One region of the Halalkalibacter lacteus genome, then DNA from elsewhere that is predicted to be linked to it. Evidence: riboswitches for the same ligand, from Rfam matches in the RefSeq annotation. Region 1 holds a riboswitch; each other region holds the start of a gene.

Region 1 (4,256 bases):
TGTATGCGCTATAATGTATTGATTTGGAGTTTGCTGAAGATACTGAGTCATTTTTTTGTGTACGTTTAGTGAACTTATCTATTTGTTGAATCATTTTAGGGAGTTTATTCGTCTAATAAATGAATTAAAATATGAAAAAGTGGGGACGGGTTGACATGAAACATTTGATCGTAAGTATCTTTGTTCTTTTTACAGTTTCAGCCTGTGCCCAAGCTCCTACCTTGATCCTACCTGCCCCAAAAAGCTTGAGTGAGTTACCTGCTAAGTCCAATGTACCTTCTTCATTTTTTACGGGTTCAATTATGACACCAATACAAAATAAGCTTCCTATTATAGAAGTAGCAAGTTGGTATGATAAAGATACTGTACTATTTTTACAAGAGGAAAATGAACAGTTCAGTTTACATAAACACAATCTTTTTTTAGGAGAATCGTCAGTTTTTTTAGAAGAAGATGGGTGGATAATAGACGTAAGAGCAAATGCAGATTATTCCTTATTTGCTGTACAGTATCTTTCTTTGGAAGAACAGTCACAGTTGTTGATCCTTAATGATCAAGGGGGTATTATCTGGACAATTAAGGATTATGGTGAAGAGTATACGATTTATTGGAATCCATATGACACACAGACATTTGTGATGGTTGCTTATTTGCCAAATTGGGAATTTGAAACATATGTAGGGAATGTTGAAGAGAAGAAGATAACTGATATTGGCCTTGAAGAATCCTATATTCAGTGGGTCTCAGAATCGAAAGTAGGATATTTGAAATGGGAAGAGTTAGAACCCAATTTTCAAGCCCCGCTTTATGAACTAGATATAGAGAATGGAGAAACCAATAGGTGGAAGGATACAGTTATTGCATTTATGGCTTTTCCTGATGGGTTATCGCTTTCTGTTACTGTTGATTCCATTTATGACCTCTATTCTGTCTATCGTTTTTATGATGAGCAAAAGCCATATAGAAAAATTGAGATGCCAATCCTCAACACGTATTCAGAGCAGTGGTGGATTCCATATTATTCGTATGATCATAACAACGGCATTTTTTATTACTTGCGTCCAAAATATAGCAGTGATTACTTTAGTTATGAAGATGGATACGAATTAATTGCCTATAACGTTCGAGCTGACTCTGAAGAAAAATTGATTTCATTAGAAAAGCATGTCCCACTGTCTATTTCACCAGGAGGATCCATTCTTCTTATTGGTGAACGGTATGAATTTGGATATGATATACAAGAAGGGGCACTTGTACCGATGTGGGAAGAATAGAAGTTGCTAAAGAAAAGTTTTTTGAGTGCCTCTAAGTTGTGAGTGCAAGACATTGCACCCACTTTTTTGAACACACATAAAACTCGAACCCCTTGCATTTTTGAAGCAGTCTGTCATAATGGAGTTAATAACTTGTATGTATTTTCAAGACTAGGGGTGTCCATCTAGTGGACTGAGAAAAAGGCTATGCCTTTTACCCTTATACCTGATCTGGATCACGCCAGCGTAGGGAAGTCGTCGCAGTCGTATTCCGTATGTTCGGATGCGGCTTTTTTTGGATTTTTTATCATAAAGGTGGGGCTAGCATGAAAGAGTTTAAATTATACGCCATAACAGGTGAAGAGTTTCATCAAGGTCGAGAACTTATAGAAGTTATGGAAGCAGCGATTCTTGGTGGAGTGGATATTATTCAATTGCGAGATAAGACAAGCAGTAAGAGAGAAGTATTAAGGAAAGCTAAAGCATTACGAGAATTAACGGAAAAGCATGATGTAACGTTTATTGTTAATGATTATATTGATGTTGCTCTTGCAGTGGACGCTGATGGGATTCATCTTGGCCAAGATGATTTGCCACTTGCTGATGCAAGAAATATTTTGGGACAAGATAAAATTATTGGTATTTCAACTCATCATATCGACGAAGCACGTGAAGCGGAAGCAAGTGGTGCTGATTATATTGGAGTTGGACCTATTTTTCATACAAATAGCAAAGTTGATGTTGTTGACCCGGTTACGACTGAATACATTCAACAGGTCGCTGCTGAAATTACGATCCCGTTTGTCGCGATCGGAGGGATTAAACTGCATAATGTCGATCAAGTATTAGAAGCAGGTGCAACGAGAATTTGCATGATCTCAGAAATCGTTGGAGCGGAAGATATTAAAGGAGTTTGTGAGCAATTTACGAAAATATTAGCTGAAAAGGGAGAGAAATAAAGTGCGTTTACTCATTAACGGAGAAGAACATAACATAGATGCTTCTACTCTTGAAGAGGTTGTGTCTCATTTTGAACTTGAACCTCACCTTGTTGTAACTGAGATAGATGGTTCGATTATTGAACGTTCAAATTGGTCTGTAACAAAATTGCATGATGGAATGAGAATTGAACTTGTTCAATTCGTCGGAGGTGGATGAAAATGAAACAAAATAAATTAACAATAGCAGGCAAAGCATTATCATCTCGTTTTTTTCTTGGAACGGGAAGATACCCAAATCCTTTTGTGCAAAATGAAGCAATAAAAGCTTCTGGAGCTGAAGTCTTAACGTTTGCTATCCGAAGAGTGAACTTAGGTGCTCCGAATGAAGATGCGATTTTACAACATTTAGAAGGAATGTCATTCACGTATTTGCCGAATACATCAGGTGCTAAAACGGCTGAAGAGGCGATTCGAATTGCTAGGCTTGCTAAAGCATCTGGTTTAAGTGATTGGATTAAAGTTGAAATAAGTGTTGATGAAAAGACACTTTTACCAGACCCAATTGAAACGTTAAAAGCTACAGAGGTTCTTGCTAAGGAAGGATTTGTCGTTTTGCCATACACATCAGATGATCCTGTTCTTTGTAAAAGGTTAGAAGAAGCAGGTGCCTCTGCTGTAATGCCAGGCGGCGCTCCAATTGGAACTGGTTTAGGTATTTTAAATCCTTATAATCTCGGATTGATTATCGAACAAGCGAATGTGCCCATTATTGTTGACGCTGGACTAGGTTCAGCTATGGATGTTGTCCAAGCAATGGAGTTAGGGGCAGATGGTGTATTAATGAATACTCCTGTAGCAAAGGCGAAAGATCCTGTAAAGATGGCTCATGCAATGAAACAAGCAATTGAAGCAGGTAGATTATCATATGAAGCAGGGCGGATCCAAAAGAAGAAGTATGCAACTGCTAGTAGTGGTCTAGCTTCATTCGTTTCAAAGTAGAAGGGCTGATTGGGGGGGAGAATTGTGCAAGAGAAAGTAATCATTTTAGGAGGGGGCGTCATTGGTTTAGCGACAGCATTTGAGCTTAGCAGACGTAATTATGATGTCACAGTTCTGGAGAAAACAAGTTGCGGGGGGCAAGCATCTGGAGCAGCCGCAGGCATGCTTGCTCCTTTTTCAGAAATTGGAGAGGACCCCGATGACTTTTTTAAATTATGTCTTGATAGCTTGCGCATGTATAATAAGTGGCAAACTGATGTAAAAGAAGTATCGAAGTTGGACTTTGAATTTTCTCAGAGTGGAAGTCTTCATGCGGTTTATCATGATGCTGATGTGCTTTCTCTCGAAACGAGACAGTCATGGCAACGTGAATGGGGAGCTCAAGCTGAATTAATTTCGGGTGAACAATTATGGAAAATGGAGCCGTCCCTTTCTAAAGACGTGAAAGCTGCCATGTATTATCCAGAGGAGAGTCATGTTTTTGCACCGGATTATGTGAAGGCATTAGAACGTGCTTGTCGCGCAAATGGAGTTACCATTATTGAACATCTTGATGTAGTAGAGGTAGTTGAGTGGAAACAGTCGGTTGCATTACGTGCAAAAGATGGTCGTGAGTTTGTAGGAGATCGTCTGATTGTTTGCTCGGGCGCTTGGTCTAGTGAATTGGAGGAAACATTCGGAGTTCGAATCCCAGTTTATCCGATACGTGGACAGATTTGTGCATACGAAATACCCATTAATCAGGTCAAACATATTGTTTACACAAGTCAAGGATACCTCGTTCCAAAGGCAAATGGAACATTAGTAAATGGTGCTTCAGAAGACATTGCCGGCTTTCGTACGAACGTTACGGAAAAAGGAATTGCACGGTTAACGAATTGGAATAAGCATGTTTTCCCATTTTTGGAAAAGGAAACTCCCTTTCACACATGGGCAGGACTACGTCCAGCAACTCAAGATGGATTCCCGCTAATTGGGAAACTTGATAAAGCATCACATATTGTGTTCGCAACGGGGCATTATCGAAATGGAATCTTACTAAGTCCAGTCACTGCTGTTGCAG
Region 2 (4,256 bases), on a different contig from region 1:
TAGCGAGAAACATATAGTTAGCTCCAGTCGCTTGGTTGACGAGGAATGCCATTAGTGCAAATACATTTAAAACAAGCATTGATTTACTAATAGATCTGGCACTAACCGTAAATTTCTCAACCCATACCATATATAAGATAGCAAGAATAATAGCAAAATGCGCAATGAAAAAGTGAAGAAAACGAAAATGGGGAAAGGTATAAAACAAATCTGGTGTAATGAGTGCCTGTAACGCTCCAGCTAATCCGAAGAAATAGACAATTTCAAACACAAAATAACTTTTGAATACGAGCATGTACATGCACAGATATAAACTAATCGTACAAAGTTGTAATGGCAAGTTAAATCTAATATCCCATAGCTCAACGGAAATACCCCACAGTAGTAAACTTAATTCTGAAATAGCTAATGATAGTACTAGTATCCAACGACCGAATCTTTTCATCCGAGAGAAATGACGTAATGAATAAAGGAGTATAACAAAAACCAAAAAAAGAATGAGAGTGAAGATATGTACGGATGATAAAAAAAGGGAATCATCAACAAACATGTCTAATTCAAAAATAGATCGCATGTAGTCCACTCTCCTTTTGGTTACGTAAAGAACAATAGATGCTTAGGAATGATTCGGTGGTGTAGTGAAAGGGTATTGTTTTTCTTTAGCAGCTTGATCTTTGTGACGAAACCTAGATCGTTTGTATTTTCGGTAATGGTTCTGAATTTCATTTGTAGACAAATTATTTTCTTTTAATTCAATTTGATCTAGGAATTTTATTAATAACATAGCTGTGTTAATAGCATCATCAATGCCGCGGTGAGCCTTTCCTATCGGTTCGATTCCAGCTATTGTTAATGCGTTTTTAAGCCCTAATTGATTGTTGAGCTCTTCTGATAACAATTTGCCGATTGGCTTTTGGATATCATTATAGTTACGTAACCATTCAAGAGGCAGTTTATTTTGAACAGATTGATTGATGAAATGAGCTCGGTCGTCTTTACCCCAAGAGCATAAATAGTACTCTTCTCCAAGCCATTTGGAAAACTTTTGGATTCCTATGTCAAATGGCACAGCCTTTTCAACATCTTCTTCCTTCATCTTAATAAATTTTCTCGTGCTTTTAGAAATGTGACCTCGTTTTGGAAAGATATACATTTGGAAATGATCTATAATTTTTTTCGTTTGCATATCAACTTTGCAAGCACCTATTTCAACAATTTCACTCGGTTGTCCTTTTCGAAACCGTTTGATTAACTCTAGGTCAAAAACAATAGCTATCACCTTACATCATCCTTTCAATTTTCTTTAATACCTATACTCTTCTCTGATCAAGCGTTTACGATGCAGTTACGGTAAAAAAAGGAGACGAATTTAATGTAACATATCTGAGTAGAATTCTCCTCAACTTGATTAATACCCATGTATTTAATCACGAAGATCAATTACGATCATTTCAATTCGAGGTAATGATGGTTATAGGGATATAAATCATTATTCTGTTTTATCTGGTTGTAACTTGTTGATGTTGTTATCATAATATGGTACAACTAGTAGTAGTTTAAATTTAATAGCAATCACTACTAGGGGTGCTTTTTAGCTGAGAGAGATGGTCATCTTAACCCTTATAACCTGATCTAGTTCAGACTAGCGGAGGGAAGAAGTGTATGAAAGTTTCTGATATCATATTCTTGAGTTAAGCATACTTTTTGTTCTCAACCACTTCGAGCGAACTAGAAGTGGTTTTTTTGCGTCTTCATGGGTGTATGGAGGACCGATTGTCCCATAGAAGAACTCTTTTAACGTTAAATTTCTATCTGTGTTGAAAGGATATGAAGTGTGATTTCAAAAGGAGGGAAGGGCGTGTCAAAAAATTTAGATGTAATATTGAAGCAAATTGATGAACGAAAAGGTGAGATGATTGACTTACTAAAAACATTCATTTCATTTAAAACACCTGCCCCGCCAGCAAGAAATACGAAAGAGGCGCAACAATACGTCGCTACCTTTTTAGAAGAGTTAGGGTTTGAGATTGATATGTGGGATGTATACCCGAATGACCCTAACGTAGTTGGTCTTCTAAAAGGAACGGCTTCTGATACATTCAAAAGTCTGATTATTAATGGACATATGGATGTTGCAGAAGTAAGTGAGGGAGAAGAGTGGGAGATCGATCCGTTTACACCAATCGTTCGAGATGGGGTTGTTATTGGACGGGGTGCAGCTGATATGAAAGGTGGGTTGGCTGGGGCTTTATTTGCGGTAAAACTACTCCGTGAAGCGGGTATCGAGTTGCCGGGTGATCTTTTGTTCCAATCTGTCATTGGAGAAGAAGTAGGAGAGGCGGGTACACTGCAATGCTGCAAGCGTGGATACAGCGCTGATTGTGCAGTTGTTGTTGATACGAGTGACTTACATATTCAAGGCCAAGGTGGTGTCATCACTGGTTGGATTACGGTGAAAAGCAATCAGACATACCATGATGCTACAAGAAGAAGCATGATTCATGCCGGAGGCAATTTAGTAGCTGCAAGTGCAATTGAAAAAATGATGAAAGTAATGGAGGGCCTTGGGGAACTTGAGCGCCACTGGGCCATTACAAAAAGCTATCCGGGTTTTCCACCAGGTGCGAATACGATTAACCCAGCAGTGATTGAGGGTGGAAGACATGCAGCGTTTGTCGCAGATGAGTGCCGATTGTGGATTACTGTCCATTTTTATCCAAATGAAACATACGACAAAGTAGCAAAAGAGATAGAAGAACACATTTTAAAAGTGGCTCAAGGTGATATATGGTTACGTGAGCATCCTCCTACGTTTACTTGGGGTGGAACTTCGATGATTGAAGACCGTGGAGAAATTTTTCCATCACTCGAGATCGATCCAACCCATCCGGGAGTCCAGATACTAGCACGCTCACATCAACACGTAACCGGACAAGAGGCGATTCTTGATGTCTCTCCAACCGTAACAGATGGTGGATGGTTAGCGGATGCAGGGATTCCGACGGTTATTTATGGCCCTGGAGATTTGCTGAACGCCCATTCTGTCAATGAACAAGTATCGATTGATCAATTAGTCGACTATACAAAAGTTCTTGCTACGTTTATTTATGAATGGACAAACCGCCATTCATAAAGTAATGGATAATCGAACTATCGTAAAAAGAGGTGCTTACACGTGAAATTTAGTGAACGTTTGTATGAGAAATTGCAGCCGATTTGGAAGAAGAATCATGCTCACCCATTTGTCCAAGGAATTGGAGATGGGACGCTTGATCGTGAGAAGTTCCGCTTCTTTATGATTCAAGATTATTTGTACTTAATCGATTATGCGAAGCTGTTTGCTTTAGGTGCTATGAAAGCAGAAGACGTTGAAACGATGGGAAAGTTTGCAAAATTATTAGATTCAACTTTAAATGAAGAAATGTCTCTTCATCGTCAATATGCAAAGAAGTTTGAAATTGAAGAACAAGAGTTTGAACAAGCCAAACCAGCTCCAACAACCCTTGCCTACACACATTACATGTTACACGTTGGTCAAAACGGGACATTAGCCGATCTTGTAGCTGCTGTTCTTCCTTGCATGTGGAGCTACTGGGAAATTGGAAAAGAACTAAATGAAAGACCAGGGGCAAGTACGCATGAATTTTACGGAGAATGGATTCAAATGTACTCTTCAGAAGAATTTGGTAAATTAGCTCATTGGTGCATTGACCTGCTTAATACATTAACAGAAGGAAAACCTGAGTCGGAACTTAGAAAGCTCGAAGAAATCTTTTTAAATACGACGCGTTTTGAGTATATGTTCTGGGATATGTCATACAAACAGGAAATGTGGCCAACGGATGAGTGAACGATCTTTACAGTTTAAAGGGGTCAGTTTTCACTATAAAGAAAGCAAAAGTGAACAATCAGTTCTCATTCTAAATTCACTCGATTTTGATGTCCATAAAGGTGAATTCATTAGCATAATTGGGCCAAGTGGATCGGGGAAAAGTACGATTTTTAGACTCATAACAGGACTTGAAGAGCCTTTAAATGGAAAGATCCTCATAAATGGAAAAGAGTATCCGAATCGCTATGGGAAAGTCGGATATATGCCGCAACAAGACTTGCTCATGCCTTGGAGAACGATTTTGGACAACGCGGCACTTCCTCTTGAATTAAAAGGGATAAAAAAGCAAGAAGCTCATAAAAGAGTATCCGACCTACTAGGTGAGTTTGGATTAAAAGGTGTTGAAAAAAAGTATCCAGGCGAG
Region 3 (4,256 bases), on a different contig from region 1:
TGCACCTATTCTCGATGATGTTCAAGGTTCTGCAGAATACCGGCAGTTTGTATTGAAGAATACGTTGCTTGATGTATTAGATGCATGGGAAGGAGAGGGAAATGCATAAAAGTGAAATGACATTAAATATAAATGGTGAAGATCGTACGATATATGCACGATATGCGGATACATTATTATATGTTCTACGCGCGGAGCTAGGGTTAACCGGGGCAAAACCTGGCTGTTTAAATGGTGATTGTGGTGCTTGTACCATTGATATAGACGGGGATTCAATGAAGTCATGTTTAATGCTTGCTGTTGAGGCAGTAGATAAAAAAGTTACAACGGTGGAAGGGCTTAAAAACGCTCCAATTCAATCGCAGTTTATTGAAAAGTTTGCGTTCCAATGTGGCTATTGTACGCCTGGATTTATTATGAATTGCAATTCATTAATTCAAAAGTATCCAAATGCAGATGATACGATAATTAAGGATTGGTTAGAATCTAATATTTGCCGTTGTACAGGGTATCAAGAAATTAAAGAGGCTATAACATCAGTGTTATCAAGTCCCCATAAGAATCTATAGGCTTTTCTATGTTCAAAATAATAAAACCATTAAATCTGTATTACTTCATCAATTGTTGGGATACTAATTTAGTAATTATTATTAGGAGGTTAAGCAGGATAATCCATAGTTTTACTAACTAATTTTCTTTTTATCTGTAATAATCAAGCGCATTTCTCTATTAGAGAGGGCAACTTTTATCATTATTTTTAAAATATTACTTGAATTTTAGCTAAGTGGTTGATAAGATTAGTAACAATAAAGTTGTTAAAGAATAAAAAATTAAATAGCGATAAACTTCTTATCCAGAGTGGTAGAGGGACAGGCCCTATGAAACCCGGCAACCATCAAGTCAAAATATTGACTTGAACGGTGCTAATTCCTGCAAAGGTGTTACCTTTGAAAGATGAGAGCAATGTATTTAATCATACTAACCTCTCTTTAAATTAAAGAGAGGTTTTTTTGAATGGATGAGAGGCTTATCGCTCAGGAGGAGCGATAATAATGGAAAAAGCAGTGTTTGGTGCAAGTGAGTTTTTCAGTCAAAAAGCGTTTATTACAGTTTTTCGTGGTATTGAATATGTTCAAATAGGGCATTTAAAACGGGCAAATGTAGATCTAGTAGAAATATGGTTTGATCCTTGGAAAGTATCCTATAACGAATTATTAGATTTGTTTTTTGACTTGCATGACCCAATAATTAGAGAAGGTCAGCAAGTTAAAAATCAATCATTCATTTTCTTTTCTACTATTAATCAATTAACAATAGCTAAACAAAAGAAAAACGAACTAAAACATATTTTAAAAGATGAAATTATTACAGAAATTACCCCAGTATGGAAACATATTACTAGCTTGGAAGAGATCAAACGAATATCCTAATTAAACTTCACATGAAAGAATACTTAAGTTAACTGTGAAGCAATTACACGACGAGTAATCTTGTTCAGTTGGAAAGAACGGAATATTGCTGTAATTCAGAATGTGTGTTACGCTTTCGAAGGAAAAATTATGAAAATTAATAGGGGAGCTATGAGGCTGGCTGAGAGGATATTCCGATGAAGATATCGACCCTTTAAACCTGATCTGGGTAATGCCTGCGGAGGGATGTTTATTAGAATTACGTGTGATATGTAAGTCTACACGCCTCTGTGGTGTGTAGGCTTTTTTTGCGAAAGGAGGTATACATGGTTTCTTTACGTCAGTTTGTCCGTTCAGCTGCACCTGCGATCAGCGCTATTTTAATTTTTCTCGTGGTATGGGAAGTGGCTGTTAGGATTTGGGAGATTGAAAACTGGATTTTACCAGCTCCCAGTTTGATTGTTCATACGTTGTTTCAAACGTGGCACCTATTACCGGAACATATTTGGATGACTTCGAAAGAGGCGCTGCTTGGTTTCTTATTAGGCATTGCGGTTGCGTTAGTGATGGCCTTTATATTAGATATCTCGCCGTTTTTACGTAAAAGTTTTTATCCAATTCTCTTATTCTCGCAAACGATTCCTATTATTGCGATTGCCCCCTTGCTTATTATTTGGTTTGGGTACGGAATTCTTCCTAAGGTGCTTGTCGTAGCTTTAGTGACTTTTTTTCCGGTTGTCGTTAGTGTAGTTGAGGGACTGCAATCAAGTGATCGTGATATGATTCGGCTTGTCAGATCAATGGGAGGGTCATTTTGGCAGGTGTTTTATTCTGTTCGATTCCCACACGCGCTTCCTTATCTATTTACAGGGTTGAGAATCGGAGCGACTTATAGTGTGTTAGCAGCTGTTATTTCAGAGTGGGTCGGTGCAAGTTCTGGGTTAGGGATTTATTTAATAAAAGCTCAAAGCTCGTTTGCAACAGACAAAGTTTTCGTCGTTATTGTATTAATTTCACTATTAAGCTGCCTGTTATTTTTAGTTGTTGTTTTCCTAGGTAGAGTTATGATGCCGTGGAAACATAAGTCTCACAAATATAAAAAAATGAATTGAGGAGAGAATTCGATGTTAAAGAAAGTAAGTACCTTTTTGTTATTGATCATCATGCTTGTTTTAGTTGGTTGCAATCAAGTAGAAGAGTCAAGTCAAGGTGAAGAAGTGGAGACGGAAATCGAATCAGAAGCTGGGGGAGAGGTGCAGGTTGAATCTTCAGAATTAGTTGAAGCGACCTTTATGTTAGATTGGGTACCGAACACGAATCATACCGGTATTTATGTCGCCAAAGAAAAAGGATTCTTTGAAGAAGAAGGAATTGATTTAACGATTATCGAACCTGCGATGGAAGGTGCTGTACCAATTGTTGCGGCAGGACAAGCTGATTTTGGGATCGGATCTCAAACTGGTGTTACTATTGCTAGATCAAAAGATATTCCAGTCGTTTCGATCGCAGCTGTGATTCAGGAGCATACATCTGGTTTTGCTTCTCCAGTTGAAAAAGAGATTGCATCACCAGAGGATTTTGAAGGGAAAACATATGGCGGTTTTGGTGGTGCTGAGGAAGAGGCAATTTTGAACACGGTTTTAAATCAGCATCAGGTAGATCCTTCAACTGTTGAAAATGTCATTGTTGGTTCAGCTGACTTTTTTGCAAATACGAAGAGAGACATTGATTTTCAATGGATTTTTTATGGTTGGACGGGGATTGAAGCGGAAGTTCGTGGTGAAGACATTAATATGATTTATCTTAAAGATATTGATCCTGTCTTTAACTATTATTCTCCTGTTATTTTTAGCAGCGATGCTGTCATTGAAGAGAAGCCTGAGCTAGTTGAAAAATTTGTAAGAGCTGTGTCAAAAGGATATGAATTTGCGATTGAACAACCAGAGGAAGCAGCAGAGATGTTAATTGCGGCTACCCCGGAAACAGATGAAGAACTTATTCGTGCGTCACAAAATTGGCTAAGCCCTCGTTATCAAGGGGGTGCAGAAAAGTGGGGCATTCAAAGTGAAGACATTTGGGATAATTTTTCCTCTTGGATGCTTGAGGCTGGACTAATTGAAACAGAAGTATCGACTGAAGAAGCGATGACAAATAAATTCTTACCTTAATGAGAAATTAGGAGTGTATATGGAACTAAGCATTCGCAATCTGCAGCATTCGTTTGGCGGGGAACCCGTTATTAAAGGAATAAACCTGTCTCTTCAAAAAGGAGAGTTTGTTTCATTAATTGGACCAAGTGGCTGTGGCAAAAGTACATTATTTAATTTAATTACGGGCCTTGAAGTTCCGCATGAGGGAGAAATTTTGCTAGATGGTCAGAATATAATTGGGAAACGTGGTTATAGCAGTTACATGATGCAAAAGGACTTATTATTCCCATGGAAAACCGTGCTAGAAAATGTTCTTTTAGGTCCAATGATAACGAAGCAACAAACAGAACAAGTAAAGGAAGAGGCACTTTCTCTTTTTCCGCTGTTTGGATTAGAAGGATATGAGCATTCTTATCCGGACGTCTTGTCGGGAGGAATGAAACAAAGAGCTGCGTTGCTACGAACCTTTTTGCATAAAAAAGAACTATTGTTATTAGATGAACCTTTTGGCGCTCTGGATGCGTTAACTCGTGAAAAAATGCATAGTTGGCTGTTGCAAATATGGAGGAAAATGCAACGAACCGTCTTATTTATCACACATAGTATTGATGAAGCGATATTCTTATCAGACCGTATTTATGTGCTAGCTCCTCGTCCGACAGAGGTCATTCTAGAAGAGAAGGTGACATTGTCTCGG

The links. Region 1 has a riboswitch for thiamine pyrophosphate ahead of thiE (thiamine phosphate synthase). Riboswitches for the same ligand answer to the same signal wherever they lie in the genome.
Region 2: linked by a shared signal. The riboswitch ahead of SAZ04_RS06795 (acetylornithine deacetylase) and the one ahead of thiE (thiamine phosphate synthase) in region 1 are both predicted to bind thiamine pyrophosphate.
Region 3: linked by a shared signal. The riboswitch ahead of SAZ04_RS18200 (ABC transporter permease) and the one ahead of thiE (thiamine phosphate synthase) in region 1 are both predicted to bind thiamine pyrophosphate.

The regions. Positions count from the first base shown of each region.
Region 1 covers NZ_JAWRVL010000003.1:159,481-163,736, forward strand. The annotation lists gene SAZ04_RS03490 (YqgU-like beta propeller domain-containing protein) at 156-1,274, shown strand; TPP riboswitch at 1,417-1,523, shown strand; gene thiE (thiamine phosphate synthase) at 1,580-2,212, shown strand; gene thiS (sulfur carrier protein ThiS) at 2,214-2,411, shown strand; gene SAZ04_RS03505 (thiazole synthase) at 2,414-3,193, shown strand; gene thiO (glycine oxidase ThiO) at 3,218-4,256, shown strand, end outside.
Region 2 covers NZ_JAWRVL010000007.1:19,393-23,648, reverse strand. The annotation lists gene SAZ04_RS06805 (YwaF family protein) at 1-574, opposite strand, end outside; gene SAZ04_RS06800 (3'-5' exonuclease) at 617-1,279, opposite strand; TPP riboswitch at 1,571-1,671, shown strand; gene SAZ04_RS06795 (acetylornithine deacetylase) at 1,859-3,133, shown strand; gene tenA (thiaminase II) at 3,176-3,850, shown strand; gene SAZ04_RS06785 (ABC transporter ATP-binding protein) at 3,843-4,256, shown strand, end outside.
Region 3 covers NZ_JAWRVL010000032.1:22,268-26,523, reverse strand. The annotation lists gene SAZ04_RS18215 (FAD binding domain-containing protein) at 1-109, shown strand, start outside; gene SAZ04_RS18210 ((2Fe-2S)-binding protein) at 102-569, shown strand; SAM riboswitch class I at 847-961, shown strand; gene SAZ04_RS18205 (peptide-methionine (S)-S-oxide reductase) at 1,053-1,430, shown strand; TPP riboswitch at 1,562-1,674, shown strand; gene SAZ04_RS18200 (ABC transporter permease) at 1,736-2,521, shown strand; gene SAZ04_RS18195 (ABC transporter substrate-binding protein) at 2,534-3,577, shown strand; gene SAZ04_RS18190 (ABC transporter ATP-binding protein) at 3,597-4,256, shown strand, end outside.